Regions from separate parts of the Burkholderia sp. LMU1-1-1.1 genome, predicted to be linked through region 1. Evidence: predicted binding sites of a transcription regulator. Region 1 holds the regulator's gene; each other region holds the start of a gene.

Region 1 (4,708 bases):
TCCGAACGAGCGGGTGGTGTTACGGCACAGGGAGCAGTAGCCAAGAACGTCCGCCGACCACGGAGATGTTTTTTTTCGGCGCGGGCCGCAAAACCGTTGCCGGTTTGCGGTCAAAGATGCCGCAGCGGGTGGGCGTATTCCGGCCACACGGGCTCGAACAGGCGCCGCACCATTTCCTCGGTCACCTGCTCCAACGACGGCGGATTCCATTTCGGCGCACCGTCCTTGTCGATGACGAGCGCGCGCACGCCTTCGATGACCTCGCCGTGTTCAAACACACGCCTGACCAGCGCGCGCTCCATGCGCAGGCAGCCGCCCATGTCCAGCGCCGCCCCGCGCTCGATCAACTCGTGCGTCACGCTCATCATCAACGGCGACCGGCTCGCCATCGTCCGCACGGTGGCCCGCGCGAACGGGCTGGTATCCGACTCCAGCGAAGCGACAATGGCCGGCACCGACCCGGCGCCGAAGTGGCGGTCGATGGCCCCACGCTCCGCCTCCAGCTTGCCCACCCCGACCGCGTCCCTGAACGGCTCCGCAAAAGCCGCGATCGCCTCGACCAACTCCGCGCCGGGCGTCGACTCCAGGATCGCATACAGCAGCTCCAGCTCGTCCGCGGGCACATAATGATCGGCCAGGCCGGCATACAGCGCGTCGGCCGCGCCTATCGTCGCGCCGGTCACGCCGAGATAGCGGCCCAGGCCGCCCGGCGCGCGCGACAGGAAATAGCTGCCGCCGACATCCGGGAACAGGCCGATGTTCACCTCCGGCATCGCCATCTTGGTGCGCTCGGTGACGATGCGCACCCGGCCGTCCGGCCCGCTCTGCGCGATGCCCATGCCGCCGCCCATGACCACCCCATCCATCAGCGCGATGTAGGGCTTGGGGTAGCTGTGCACCAGATGGTTGAGCGAGTACTCCTCGGTGAAGAAATCCTCGATCGGCGCGCTGCCCGTTTGTGGCGTGGCGCGGCCGGCGTCGTAGAAGAAACGGATGTCGCCGCCGGCGCAGAAAGCCTTTTCGCTGCTGCCACGGATGACGACGGCGGCGACATCGGAGTCGTCGCGCCACGCCAGCAGCGCCGCCGTGATGGCGCGCAGCATCTCCAACGACAGCGAGTTCAACGCCCGGGGCCGGTCGAGGGTGATGAAGCCGGTGCCGTTGACGATGCTGGTGTGGACCCATTCACTCATGATGTCGCGACCCGTGATGAAAAACCTATTCTACCGCCACTTCCGCGCGCGCGGCGTCGCCGCCGAAACGGGATAAATTATTTTCATCGAATCGAGGTGGACATAAAACGCGGACACAAAAAAGGGCGCCCTTGCGCCCTTTGTTGGATGGTGCCGGAGGCCGTTGTTATAGGGCGGCGGCAGCGGGTTCGTAGCTATCCGGGAGATGCTTGATCGCATCGTGGCCGTGCTGCTGAACTTTGGATTTGTATTTCATGACCTGACGGTCGAGCTTGTCGACCAGGGTGTCGATCGCGGCGTACAGGTCTTGCGACAGGCTTTCCACGTACACGGTTTTACCCGACATGCGCAGATTGATTTCAGCCTTCTGGCGTTTGGATTTCTCTTTAAGGTTATCTACAGTCAGGATGACAGCAATATCAATAACTTGATCGAAGTGACGAGTGACACGTTCCAGTTTGCTCTGTACGTATTCGCGGATGGCCGCGGTCACTTCGAGATGATGTCCACTGATGGTCAGATTCATACACGCTCCTAAAGATAAATGTCGCTTACGGTCAGTGCCGCGCCCATTGCGGCCGGGCGCACAGTGACCAAGTAACTACAAAGACTTGCGGAGACTAACGGGAGGGATTTTCAACGCTTCGCGATATTTGGCAACAGTCCGTCGCGCAATCACCATGCCTTGTTCCCCCAGCATGTCCGCAATCTTACTGTCGGATAAAGGATTTTTAGGGTCTTCAGCTCCTGTCAATTGCACGATGAGTGCCCGTATCGCCGTCGAACTTGCTTCACCGCCCGCTTCGGTGGCGACGTGGCTACCAAAGAAATATTTCAACTCAAACATGCCGTGCGGCGTCAGCATGTACTTTTGAGTCGTCACCCGAGAAATAGTGCTCTCGTGTAAACCCAGTGTATCAGCAATTTCGCGAAGCACAAGGGGGCGCATGGCAACCGCGCCGTGCGAGAAAAAGTTCTTTTGCCTTTCTACTATCGCCTGCGCCACGCGCAGGATGGTGTCGAAGCGCTGGCGCATATTCTTGATCAGCCACTTGGCTTCCTGCAACTGGGCGCCCATCGCGCCCTCGCCCTTGCCCTGCTTGAGCAGGTTGGCGTACATGGCGTTGACCCGCAGGCGCGGCATGACGTCGTTGTTGAGGCTGACCTGCCAGCCGTTGCGCGCCTTCTTGACGATCACGTCCGGCACCACGTAGTCGGACACGTCCGAGGCGAAGGCCGAACCCGGATGCGGATTGCACAGGCGGATGACGGCCTGCGCCTCGCGCAAGTCCTCGTCGTCGCACACCAGCGCCTTTTTCAGCTTGTTGAAATCGCGCTGGGCGAACCAGGTCAGATGGTTCTCGACGATGGTCAGCGCCATGCGCCGCGTCACCAGCGCGATGCCCGGCAGGCGCTTGATCTGCAGCGCCAGGCATTCGGAGGCGTTGCGCGCGCCCACGCCCATCGGGTCGAAGCTTTGCAGCATCGACAAGGCGGTGCGCAGTTCGTCGATGTCGACTTCCAGTTCCTCCGGCAGGCGCGCGTGGATCTCCTCCAGCGGCTCCTCCAGGTAGCCGTTCTCGTCGAGCGCGTCGATGATCAGCTCGACCAGCGCGCGGTCGCGCGTCTCCAGCACGGTCACCCGCATCTGCTCCATCAGATGCTCGCGCAGCGTGCAGTGGTTGGCCTCCAGTTGGGGACGCGCGTCCTCGTCGTCGGGGGCCTTGCTGCGGCCGGCGTCGCTCCAGTCGACGTCGGCCTCGCTGCTGGTACTTTCGGTATCGGCGGCGGGGCCGTCGTAGGGGTCGGCGTCGGCGGCGGCCGGCGCGTCCTGCTGGCCCGGCGGGCCTTCGGGCGGCGCCTCGCCGGACGGCGCCTGCTGGCTGATGGCGCCGTCGGACAACAGCCGCAGCGATCGGTCGAGCGGGTCGTCCAGACGCTCGAGCAGGGGGTTGTCGGTGAGCAGTTGCTCGAGCTCCTGGTGCAGCTCCAGCGTGGACAGCTGCAGCAGACGGATCGACTGCTGCAGCTGGGGTGTCAGCGCGAGGTGCTGCGACGTGCGCAGTTGCAATGACTGTTTCATGGGGCCTATTTACATCCGGAAGTGTTCACCCAGGTACACGCGGCGGACCGACTCGTCGGCGATGATGTCGTCCGGCCGGCCTGAAGCCAGAACCGAGCCCTGGTTGATGATATATGCGCGGTCGCAAATGCCCAGCGTCTCGCGCACATTGTGATCGGTAATGAGGACGCCGATATTGCGTTCCTTGAGGAAGCGCACGATGCGCTGGATCTCAATGACGGCAATCGGGTCGACCCCGGCGAAAGGTTCGTCAAGCAGCACGAAGCGCGGGTTGGTGGCCAGCGCGCGGGCGATCTCCACGCGGCGGCGTTCGCCGCCGGACAGCGACAGCGCCTGGTTTTCGCGCAGCTTTTCGATTTGCAAATCGGCCAGCAGGGTATTGAGCCGTTCATCAATGGCAGCCTTGGATAAAGGCTTGCCGTCCACTTTCTGGATTTCGAGGACGGCGCGGATATTCTCTTCCACGGTCAGCTTGCGGAACACCGAAGCCTCCTGTGGCAGGTAGGACAGGCCGAGCGAGGCCCGGCGGTGGATCGGCAGCGAGGAGATGTCGACGCCGCTGATGTCGATGGTGCCGGCGTCCGACGGCACCAGGCCGACGATCATGTAGAACGAGGTGGTCTTGCCGGCGCCGTTGGGGCCGAGCAGGCCGACCACTTCGCCGCATTCGACCTGCAGCGAGACGTCATGCACGACCTGGCGCTTGCCGTAGGTCTTTTGCAGGCCGCGCACGATCAGGGTGCTACCGCATGTTGGCTCCATGCTTATTTCCCCGCCGCTGGATTGGTGGCGGGAGCGGGCGCGGGCGCCTGCTTGTTCGACGGCTGGATCACCATGGTGCTGCGGCCGCCGCCCGGTTTGCTTTCGCCGGTGGCGGTGTTTTTCACGGCGAAGAATTCGCGCCGGCTGTCATAGGAGATGAACTCGCCGTCGACCTGGCTGGCGTTCTTGCTGCCCTCCAGCTTCTTGATCTGCGCCTTCGAGAACAGCTTGACCAGCTCGGTCTTGCCGTCGTATTCGATGCGGTCGGCGCGGCCCTCGACCCACTGGTCGCCGGCGCCGTCGAGCTTTTGGCGGAACGTCGCCTGCACGCCCGGCGCGCCGGTCAGCACCACGAGCTGGTAGCCTTCCGGATCTTCGGTGACCACCGCCTTCGGCGACTTCATCAGCAAAGTGCCGCGGGTCAGCACGACGTTGCCGGTGAAGGTCTTGATCTGCTTGACGTCGTCGGCGTCGAGGTTGTCGAAGGAAATCTCGGTCGGCTTGTTGGAGTCGGCTTTTTCGGCGTGGGCCGCGCCCATGGCGGCCAGTAGCAGCGCGGCCGACAGTATCAGTTTCTTCATCATCGTGTCCTTCATATCGGTGTCTCTTGTATTAGCGCGGCGCCTTCGGCGGCATCGTGATCGTTCCGCGTCCGCCCAGCTGCAGCTGG
Region 2 (4,708 bases), on a different contig from region 1:
CGGACCAGGCGCGCGCGCGCTACGAGAGCGCCGACGCGCTGGCGCCGAAACAGGCGGTCAAGATCAAGATCGTCAACGCCATGCGGCTCGCGGGCAAGCGCAAGGAGGGCGACGACCGGCTGCGGGCCTGGCTGGCGCAGTATCCGGAGGCCACCTATCTGTTCATGTACGCCGCCGAATTGCGGTTGCAGGAGGAGCGCTACCCGGAGGCGGCCACGCTGCTGGAGTCCGTGCTCAAGCGGGAGCCGTCGAACGTCGGCGCGCTCAACAACCTGGCGTGGGCCTACCTGCAGACCAGGGACGGACGCGCGCTGCAGACCGCCGAGCGCGCCTACAAGCTGGACGAGGGCAACCCGCAAACGGCCGATACGCTGGGGTGGACCCTGCTCGAGCTGGGCCAGGTCGAGCGCGCCGTGCCGCTGCTGCGCAAGGCCGCCACGCTCGCCCCCGAGGTCGGCGATATCCGCTACCACCTGGCGGTGGCCTACTTCAAACATGGCAACAAGGTCGACGCGCGCAAGGAACTCGAGCAGTTGATCGCCAAAAAGCAGCCGTTCACGCACAGCGGCGCGGCGCAGGATTTGCTCCAACAACTATAAGAGCGGCGTCGCCCGTCGTCGGGGCAGAACAGCCGCAGGAGATTGTTATGGCCAGTGATACAACGTCGGCAGGACCCCGTGACTTCACGGAGGCGGGGGAGCTGAACGAATTCGAGGTGCTGCAAGTGCCGGCGGACAACGCCACGTTCGGCCTGCGCCTGATGGACACGCCGGCGGGCCGCAACAAGGCCAGCATGTTGATCAACAAGATGTACAGCTGGCGCGGCTACGCCGGCACGCACGCGCTGCAGGACGATCCCAATCGCATCACGCTGAGCGCCTCGTCGAAGGGCGAGGTGCTCGGCACGCTCACCTTGGGCGTCGACTCGCCGGCCGGCATTCTGGCCGACGAGATCTTCAAGGACGAAATCGACGGCTTTCGCGCGCGCGGCGCCAGGGTCTGCGAGATCACCAAGCTGGCGTTCGATCCGGGCGCCAATTCCAAGGCGGCCATGGCGTCGCTGTTCCACCTGGCCGTGCTGCATGCGCGCGACATCCACGGTTGCACCGACCTGTTCATCGAGGTCAATCCGCGGCACCGCCGCTTCTACCAGCACATGCTCGGCTTCACCGTCCAGGGCCAGCCCAAGAACAATCCGCGCGTCAACGCGCCGGCCTATCTGCTGCGGGTCGGCTTCGACTATGTCACCGGGCAAATCGAGGCGCTGGGCGGCAAGGGCGCCGAGGCCGACGAGAAGCGCTCGTTCTACCCGCTGTTCTTCTCGCCGCGCGAGGAGGCCGGCATCCTGCAGCGGCTGCGCGAACGCCGCTGAGGCCGTGCGCCTATGGCGCGCGGCCCAGCGGCGCGCAGGTCATGCCCTTGACCGCGAAATGCCGGATCAAGTCGCCCAAATCGCCCTTGTGGTGGGGCGGCAGGTCGCGCTTCATCTGTTCCAGCGTGGCCGCCAGGGCCGGATCGTCGCCACGGCGCGGCGCGCTTTTGAGCGCCACCATGAACGGCAGGCCGAAGGTCGTGTAGAGGGTGGCGCGGCCGGCCAGCGGCCGCACGGCCGCGGCGAAATCGTCGGGGTAGAACGCCGCGTGCAGCGAGTTGCGGTAGTCGAGCGTGAACAGGTGGTGCTGGCGGTCCTTGTACTGGTCGGCGAAATAGTCGATGCTGCGGACCGACTTCAGGTGCCCGAAATCGGCCATGTAGACGCCGCCGCCCGGCTTGAGGATGCGCGCCACCTCGGCGTAGGTGCGCGCCAGGTGGCCCTCGGTCGGCAAGTGGTGCAGCGCCATGGTCGACATGACCGCGTCGACCGAGGCGTCGGCAAAGCGCGACAGGTCGGTGATGTCGCCGTGCTCGATGGTGACGTTGCGCAGGCCCTGGCGCAGCACCAGCGCCTCGGCCCGCTCGCGCATCTCGTCGGAGAGGTCGATGCCGATGAACTTGGTGTCCGGGTTGATGCGTGCCACCAGGCCCAGCTGGTTGGCGGGGCCGCAGGCCAGATCGACCACCGTGTCGCCCGGCCGGATCACCTCGCTGATGTTGGCGCCGTGGAACAAATACACGGGCGCCATCACGCCGTTTTCGCCGCCGGCGGCGGTGTAGGCCTTGACGCTTTCCTCGTCGTCCATGACCAGGCGCGGTTCGGGCACGCGCGGCATGCGCTGGCGCGAGAAGAACTCCCGAACGACGGTTGCTACGAGTCCAGGACTTGGCATGAATGCCCCCATGAAGTTGAACGAACTGATCAATGATACCCATTAATTCCGGCCGGCGCAGGGCTTTTCACGCATGCTTAATGGAGGGGAAGGAAGCTTGCGAAGCATCAAGTGTCGACTTTCTTTACACTTTTTATCCGCCCGGACTTGAGATGGCTCAAGGTATTGCCCAAGTGATTGATTTTCAAAGAAAAATGTATTTTGGCATGGACATTGCTTTATAGGACAGGGGGGGGACGTAGGGAGGTACGCCAGACGGGCAGGGATCGCTTGATTGGCCGTAACGACTGTAGGCAACCCGGGCAGTAATTTTTTTCAACCTTTCTGGAGTATACGATGCTTACAATCTTAAAACGCCTGCGCACGGCTGCCCTCGGCGGCGCCGTGCTCGCCGCGGCGATGGCCGCGCCAAACGCGTCCGCGCTGGCGCAATTCACCGTGAATCCCAACTCCAACGGACTCTCGTCCAGCGGCACGATCTTCACGGCCGATACGCTGAGCGGCACCTCGTCGGCGCGGATCAGCAAAACCGCCGGTCCCGGCAACAATTACATCGGCGTCGGCTACATCGTCTTCACCGCGTTCAATTTGAACAGCAACCCGATCGACGGCGGCGACAGCCAGATCAATCTGAAGAACTCCGGCTACGGCCTGTTCGCGCGCTTCACGCAAACCTTCGTCTGCTCGAGCCCGCTGGGCGTCGGGGTGTCGTGCGGCGTGCAATCGATCACCCTCGAGCTGGTGGGCGACCCCGGCAATCTGAACGGCAAGAGCCTGGCGACCTTGGGCGCGGACCCGACCGTCACCGATCTGGGCACGCCCGACGTGGTGCTGGCCAAGGTGACGCAAGTGATCCAGGGCGTGGCCGGACTGGACGCGCTGGGCGGCGCTTTCCAGAACATCAACTCCAATTTCGAGTTGACCCCGGAAGGCAAGGACTTCTTCATTTCGCCGGTGCCGTTCTACCAGTTGGCCTTCAGCGCGTTCAACAACACCTCGCAGGGCCTGGCGTGCGATACCGTCAACTGCGTCGATCCTAACTTCGTGTCGATCAACTCCGAAGCCGGCGTGACCGACTTCCTGGCCGTGCCCGAACCCGGTTCGTTGGTGCTGATGGGCGTCGCCATGCTCGGCCTGGTCGCCGTGAACCGCAAGCGCGCCTGACGCGCGGCGCGGCGGTCCGCGCGCCATTAGAAAGACCGCCGACGGCGGTCTTTTTTTTAGGCCGGGCAAACATATTCTGGTATTCTCATAGCCGTTGCCGGCCAGCCCGGCCGCACGCCGGCATAGATGATTTCGAAAGGGCCCCCAGGCGATGACGTCACGTTCCACCATGATGGAGATTCTCGAGCTGGCGCGCTGGGCCCCCAGTGGCGACAATGTGCAGAGCTGGCAATTCGAAGTGCTCGGACCGCTTCACGTCGCGCTGCATTGCCGCGACACCCGGCGCGACGTCGTCTACGACCTGCACGGCCATCCCAGCCAGATCGCGTTCGGCGCGCTGATCGAGACCATCGCCATCGCCGCCAGTGTCCACGGACTGCGCATCGAGGTCGCGCGCGAGGGGAGCGAGGAGGCGCCGGTGTTCCAGGTGCGCTTCATCCCCGACGCGGACGTCGCCGCCAGCCCGTTGATCGCCGCCATCACGCAACGCTCGGTGCAGCGCAGGCCGCTGAGCAGGCGCGCGCTCGACCCGCTGCACAAGCGCGACATCGAGCGGTCCGTCGGTCCCGGGTACACGGTGCAATGGCTCGAAGGTCCGCTGCGGTGGCAAGCGGCGGTGCTGATGTACCGCAACGCCCGGCTGCGGCTGACGATGCCGGAGGCGTTCGAGGTCCACCGCGGCATCATCGATTGGGACCGGACCCATAGCCCGGACAAGGTGCCGGCGCAAGCCCTCGGCGTGGACGCGATGACGATCAAGGCGATGCGCTGGGCCATGCACAGCTGGGGCCGGATGCGCAAAATGAATATGCTGACCGGTACCTGGGGGCCGCGCCTGCAAATGGATCTGCTGCCGGGCATCGGGTGCGCGGCACATTACGTGATCAAGGCGGAGCGGGCGCCGCGCGGGATCGACGATTACGTCGAGGCCGGTCGCGCGGTGCAGCGTTTCTGGCTGACCTTGACCGGCCAGGGCTTGCTGATGCAGCCCGAAATGACGCCGTTGATTTTCACCTCGTATCTGCGCGAGGGCATCGCGTTCACCAGCGTTCCCGCGATTGTCGACGGGGCCCGCGCGTTGGAGCGGTCGTTGACGGACCTGATCGGGAGCGATCACGAGCGCGCGGTCTACATGGGCCGCCTCGGCTACGGCGCCGCGCCGGCGGCGCGTTCGGTGCGCAAGGAGCTTGTCGACTTGCTGCGCTGAGTTTGACGCGCGGCGCGCCGCCGGGCGCGCCGCGCCTGCTCAAGCCGCTTTGAGCATGGGCCAACGCAAG
Region 3 (4,708 bases), on a different contig from region 1:
GCGCTGCTGGTCGATCGAGAAGGAACCGTCGCCGACGATGTAGATGCCCTTCTTGACGTCCTTGATCATTTCGTCCGGAGTCATCTTCTTCTTGCCCGCCTGGAGGGAGACGTTGGGCATGCGCTGGAACTGCACGCTGCTCCAGTTGTCGGCGTACGAGCAGCCGTGCGATTCCTTTTCGCCGATGATGTGGGCCTGGTCGCGCGTGGCCTGGTAGTTGACCAGGATGCCGTCCTTGATGATGTCCCAGCGCTTGCACTTGACACCCTCGTCGTCGTAGCCGACGTTGGCCAGCGAGCCTGGCGTGGTCTTGTCGGCGACGATGTTGACGATGTCGGCGCCGTACTTGAACTTCTTGCTCTGCCACTTATCGAGCGTGGCGAAACTGGTGCCGGCGAAATTGGCCTCGTAGCCCAGCACGCGATCGAGTTCGGTCGGGTGGCCGACCGACTCGTGGATGGTCAGCCACAGGTGTTCCGGCGACAGCACCAGGTCGTACTTTCCAGGTTCGACCGACTTGGCGGTCAGCTTTTGCTTGGCCTGTTTGCCGGCCGCGCGCGCGTCCTCGATCAGATCGTAGGAGCCGGTGTACAAGGTGGTCACGCCGCCGGCGGCCTTGATTTTGTGCTCGGGGCGGGCATCCAGGTATTCGTAACCCATGCCGACCGGCGCCGACAAGCCCTGGCGCGAGCGGAACTTGTTGCTCTTCTGGTCAACGGCGGTGGCGAACACCGGCATCCACAGACGGTGCAGGTCCTGGTCGATGTAGGAGCCGTCGGTCGACGCGAAGTACTTCTGCTGGTTTACCTGGAACAGCAACGATTGCATGAAGCTCGCGCCGCCGTCCATGCCGGCCTTGTTGGCGGCGATCAGCAGCTCTGCCTTTTCCTTGATCGGGACCGTGCGCCAGTCCTTGACGATCGGCGTGGCCCACGACACTTCGCCCACGCCCTTGACGGGGGCCAGTTGAACGGGTTCGGTTTGCAGCTTGGCGTTGGCCTTGGCGATGGCGACCGCCTGGCGCGCGGCGGCCGCCACGCCGTCCGGGGTCATGTCGTTGGTGGCGGCGAAGCCGTAGGCGCCGCCGGCGATCACGCGCACGCCGACACCGGCCGATTCCGTGTTGACGACGTTTTCGACATTGAGGTCGCGGGTGGTGATGAACTGGTTCAGATAGCGGCCGACGCGCACGTCGCAGTACGAGGCGCCGGCCTGCGTGGCCGCCGTCATCGCGGTATCGGCCAGCATTTTCTTGAACTGCAGGGCGACCGGCGCGAGCAACTCCTCGGCGGCGATCGCGCGACCGAAGGCGGGCAGCAGCATCGTGCCCAGGGCCAGACTACTAATATTGAGGAATGCACGTCGTTCCATCGTATCTCCAAACGTAAGGCAATGATTGTGGGCCAGCCGCCCAAGGTTCTGCTTTGCTTTTATTTGCTCTTCTAGCGAGTCCTACTCTTATAGCTCTTGCTTCTTTACGTGACACCTGAATATCCGTCGCCGTTTCGGCCGGATTGCCAATATTAGCGCCGGATTAAGAATCGGGATAGGCAAAATGTATGCCATCCACCACAACGAAACACTGTGTTACAAGAGTCCCCCGGCGGGGCGTCAAACGTGGGAAAAGTGTCCGCGAAAGTGTCCGCGAAGTGTCCGGCCGGTGTCCGCGAGTGTCCGCGCCAGGCGGAGCGGGGTCCAGCCGAAGGCGCGCCGCACTTCGGTGGTGCGGCCGTCGCAATTCGCTTGACCTCTTCGCATGCATGCCCGATGATCGCGCAGGGCGGGCGACCGCGCGCCGCCAACCGAACCCTCAGGAGAGTTTGCATGAAGAGTTATCTCGTGGCCGCCCTGGCCACCACCACGCTGTTCGCTGCAAGCGGCGCGATCGCCGCCACCGAAGCCACCGACGCCAAACTGAAGGCCGCCATCGCCGCCGACACCCGCACTCCGGCCAACGTGCAGCGCGACGTCTACCGCCACCCTTACGAGACGCTGTCGTTCTTCGGCATCCGCCCGAACATGACGGTGGTCGAGCTGGCGCCGGGCGCCGGCTGGTACACCGAAATCCTGGCGCCCTATCTGCGCGATAGCGGAAAGCTGATCGCCGCCGGCAACGACCTGGCCGCGCCGGACGAACGCGAACGCAAAAGCGCCGAACGCTTCATGGCGCGCCTGAACGCCAACCCGGTGTACAACAAGGTGGCGCTGGGCGTTTTCTCGCCGCCGCGCAAATATGAATTCGCGCCGGCCGGCAGCGTCGACATGGTGCTCACGTTCCGCAATATCCACAACTGGATACCGGCCGGTCCCGAAAATATGAAAGCGCTGTTCGCCAGCGTGTACACCAGCCTGAAACCGGGCGGCGTGTTCGGCGTGGTGGAGCATCGCCTGCCGGCCAACAAGACCCAGGACGAAACGGCCAGCAGCGGCTATATGCACGAGAAGTATGTGATCGGCCTGGCCGAGGCGGCGGGCTTCAAGCTGGCGGCCAAATCGGAAATCAACGCCAACCCGAAAGACACCGCCGACCACAAAGGCGGCGTCTGGGCGCTGCCGCCGACCTACGGCAACAAGGACGAGGACCGCGCGAAGTATCAGGCGATCGGCGAAAGCGACCGCATGACGCTGAAGTTCGTCAAGCCGTGATCATGTAAAGGGGATCAGAACCGGGTGAACTTGTTTTCGTCCGGCGATCCCTGGGCGGCCGCGGAGACGACGCGCGCCGAACGTGCCATCGGCGCCGCCGCGCCGCCTCCCTTGGTGGATGCGACGCGACGCGCCGGCACCCGCTCTTCGACGGCATAGCGCTTGAACACCGCCATCAATTGGCCCAGCTGCTCGGCCTGGGCGCTCATCTCCTCCGACGTCGCCGCCAGTTCCTCCGAGCTGGCGGCGTTGACCTGGGTGGTCTGGCTAAGCTGATTGACCGCGCTGTTAATCTGGCGCACACCGGAACTCTGCTCTTCCGACGCCGCCGATATCTCCTGCACCAGGTCCGACGTCTTGCGAATATTGGGCACCAGCGCATCGAACATCACGCCGGCCTGCTCGGCCAGATCGACGCTGTCGGACGCCACCTTGCTGATCTCCTGCGCCGCCACCTGGCTACGCTCGGCCAGTTTGCGCACCTCCGCCGCCACCACCGCGAAGCCCTTGCCGTGTTCGTGCGCGCGCGCCGCCTCGATGGCCGCGTTCAGCGCCAGCAGATTGGTTTGATAGGCGATATCGTCGATGATGCTGATCTTGCTGGCGATTTGACGCATCGCCGCCGCCGTCGCCTTCACCACTTCGCCGCCGCGCGTCGCGTCCACGGCGGCCTGGGTGGCGATGCCGTCGGTGATCTTGGCGTTCTCCGTGTTCTGCGCGATCGACGCCGTCATCTGCTCGATCGAGGCGCTGGTTTCCTCGACACCGGCGGCCTGCTCGCTGGCCGCCTGCGACAGCGACTGCGCCGTCGAACTGACTTCCTGCGACGCCCCGGCCAGACCGGCGACCACCATCTGCACCTCGCGCACGATGCCCGACAAGCTGCGCGCCAGCCATACCGCCAGCACGCAGCCGAGGATGGCGATGACGATATCGACCGACAGGATGAGGCGCTTGGCCGAATCGGTCACCTCCGTCATCGACGCCGACTCACGCTTGGTCTCCGCCTCGTTCACTTTGAGCAGCTTGCGGAAAGCGCCGGCGATGGCAGCGTCGGCGCCCTTGATGGCCTTGTCCATCTCCACCGGCGTCATGCCTTTCGCCTGCATCGCCTCCAATTGCGTCATGCTGTCCGCGTAGCTCTTCACGCCGGCCGACACCTCGTCCAGCAAGACCTGTTCGTCCGTGCTCAGATTCCCACCCGCCTTGTAGCGGATCATCTCCTTGTCGATGTTGGCCAGTTCGGCGCGGAACTGGGTATTGTTGTCGCCGCCGCGCAGGACGTAATTCTTGAAATAACGCACCGCATGCCCGTGCGAGATGACGCCTTCGAGCACCGCGTTTTTGCGCTCCAGCGTGACGCTCTCGAAGCTGCTCCATTGCTCGTGCAGGGCCGTCAGCTTGGCGAAGGCGATAATCCCCAGCACCACGACCAGCAGCACGATGAGGCCGAATCCGGCGTGAAGCCGGGTCTCCATTTTCATTTTCTTGAACATGATGATTCTCCAGGGTGGTGCGTTGGTGCGGCCGCGGCGCGCGGCTACACGTGATCCAGGACGGCGGGCGCGATGGCGGCCAGGTCGCCGACCGACGCCACCCGCCGCACGTCGAGCAACAGAACGAAGCGGCCATTGACCTTGCCTATCCCTTGCAGCATCTCGGCGCGCACCTGCGCGCCCAGGCTGGGCGCCGGTTCCACCTCGGACGGCGGAATATCAAGCACCGCGTTGACCGCGTCGACCAGGATGCCGATCACGAAGGCGCCATTGTCGCCATCGACTTCGACGACGATGATGCAAGTGCGTTTGCTGACCGCCACCGGCTCTCGCTCCAGCCGGCACGCCAGATCGAGCACCGGCACCGCCGTGCCGCGCAGGTTGATCACGCCGCTGATACAGGCCGGCATTTGCGGCACGGGCGTCACGCCCGCGTACTCCAGTATCTCGCGCACCGCCAGGATACCGATCGCGAACATGTCCTGCCCGAGCATAAAGCTGAGGAATTGCGGCTCGGCGCCTTGTACGTTACTCATCATCGGCCCCGCTTAGAATTTAACGAAATG

Evidence for each region. Region 1 encodes sigma-54, which starts transcription at its own class of promoters, with help from an activator protein. Its sites were predicted from a motif close to TGGCANGNAANCTGCTTT; they were not measured.
Region 2: a site for sigma-54 is predicted at 2,470-2,487, ahead of pepA (flocculation-associated PEP-CTERM protein PepA). Genes of this name have one in related genera too.
Region 3: a site for sigma-54 is predicted at 1,548-1,565, ahead of MRBLMU1_RS10680 (TldD/PmbA family protein). Genes of this name have one in related genera too.

The regions. Positions count from the first base shown of each region.
Region 1 covers NZ_JBEGHG010000086.1:55,616-60,323, reverse strand. The annotation lists gene rapZ (RNase adapter RapZ) at 1-40, shown strand, start outside; gene MRBLMU1_RS31555 (enoyl-CoA hydratase/isomerase family protein) at 111-1,193, opposite strand; gene hpf (ribosome hibernation-promoting factor, HPF/YfiA family) at 1,360-1,719, opposite strand; gene MRBLMU1_RS31545 (RNA polymerase factor sigma-54) at 1,795-3,276, opposite strand; gene lptB (LPS export ABC transporter ATP-binding protein) at 3,286-4,038, opposite strand; gene lptA (lipopolysaccharide transport periplasmic protein LptA) at 4,041-4,619, opposite strand; gene lptC (LPS export ABC transporter periplasmic protein LptC) at 4,651-4,708, opposite strand, start outside.
Region 2 covers NZ_JBEGHG010000067.1:398,747-403,454, forward strand. The annotation lists gene prsT (XrtA/PEP-CTERM system TPR-repeat protein PrsT) at 1-599, shown strand, start outside; gene MRBLMU1_RS29330 (GNAT family N-acetyltransferase) at 647-1,372, shown strand; gene MRBLMU1_RS29335 (class I SAM-dependent methyltransferase) at 1,383-2,267, opposite strand; gene pepA (flocculation-associated PEP-CTERM protein PepA) at 2,604-3,431, shown strand; gene MRBLMU1_RS29345 (molybdopterin biosynthesis protein MoeY) at 3,583-4,638, shown strand; gene MRBLMU1_RS29350 (N-acyl amino acid synthase FeeM domain-containing protein) at 4,678-4,708, opposite strand, start outside.
Region 3 covers NZ_JBEGHG010000010.1:51,359-56,066, forward strand. The annotation lists gene MRBLMU1_RS10680 (TldD/PmbA family protein) at 1-1,371, opposite strand, end outside; gene MRBLMU1_RS10685 (class I SAM-dependent methyltransferase) at 1,825-2,646, shown strand; gene MRBLMU1_RS10690 (methyl-accepting chemotaxis protein) at 2,661-4,142, opposite strand; gene MRBLMU1_RS10695 (chemotaxis protein CheW) at 4,187-4,681, opposite strand; gene MRBLMU1_RS10700 (methyl-accepting chemotaxis protein) at 4,691-4,708, opposite strand, start outside.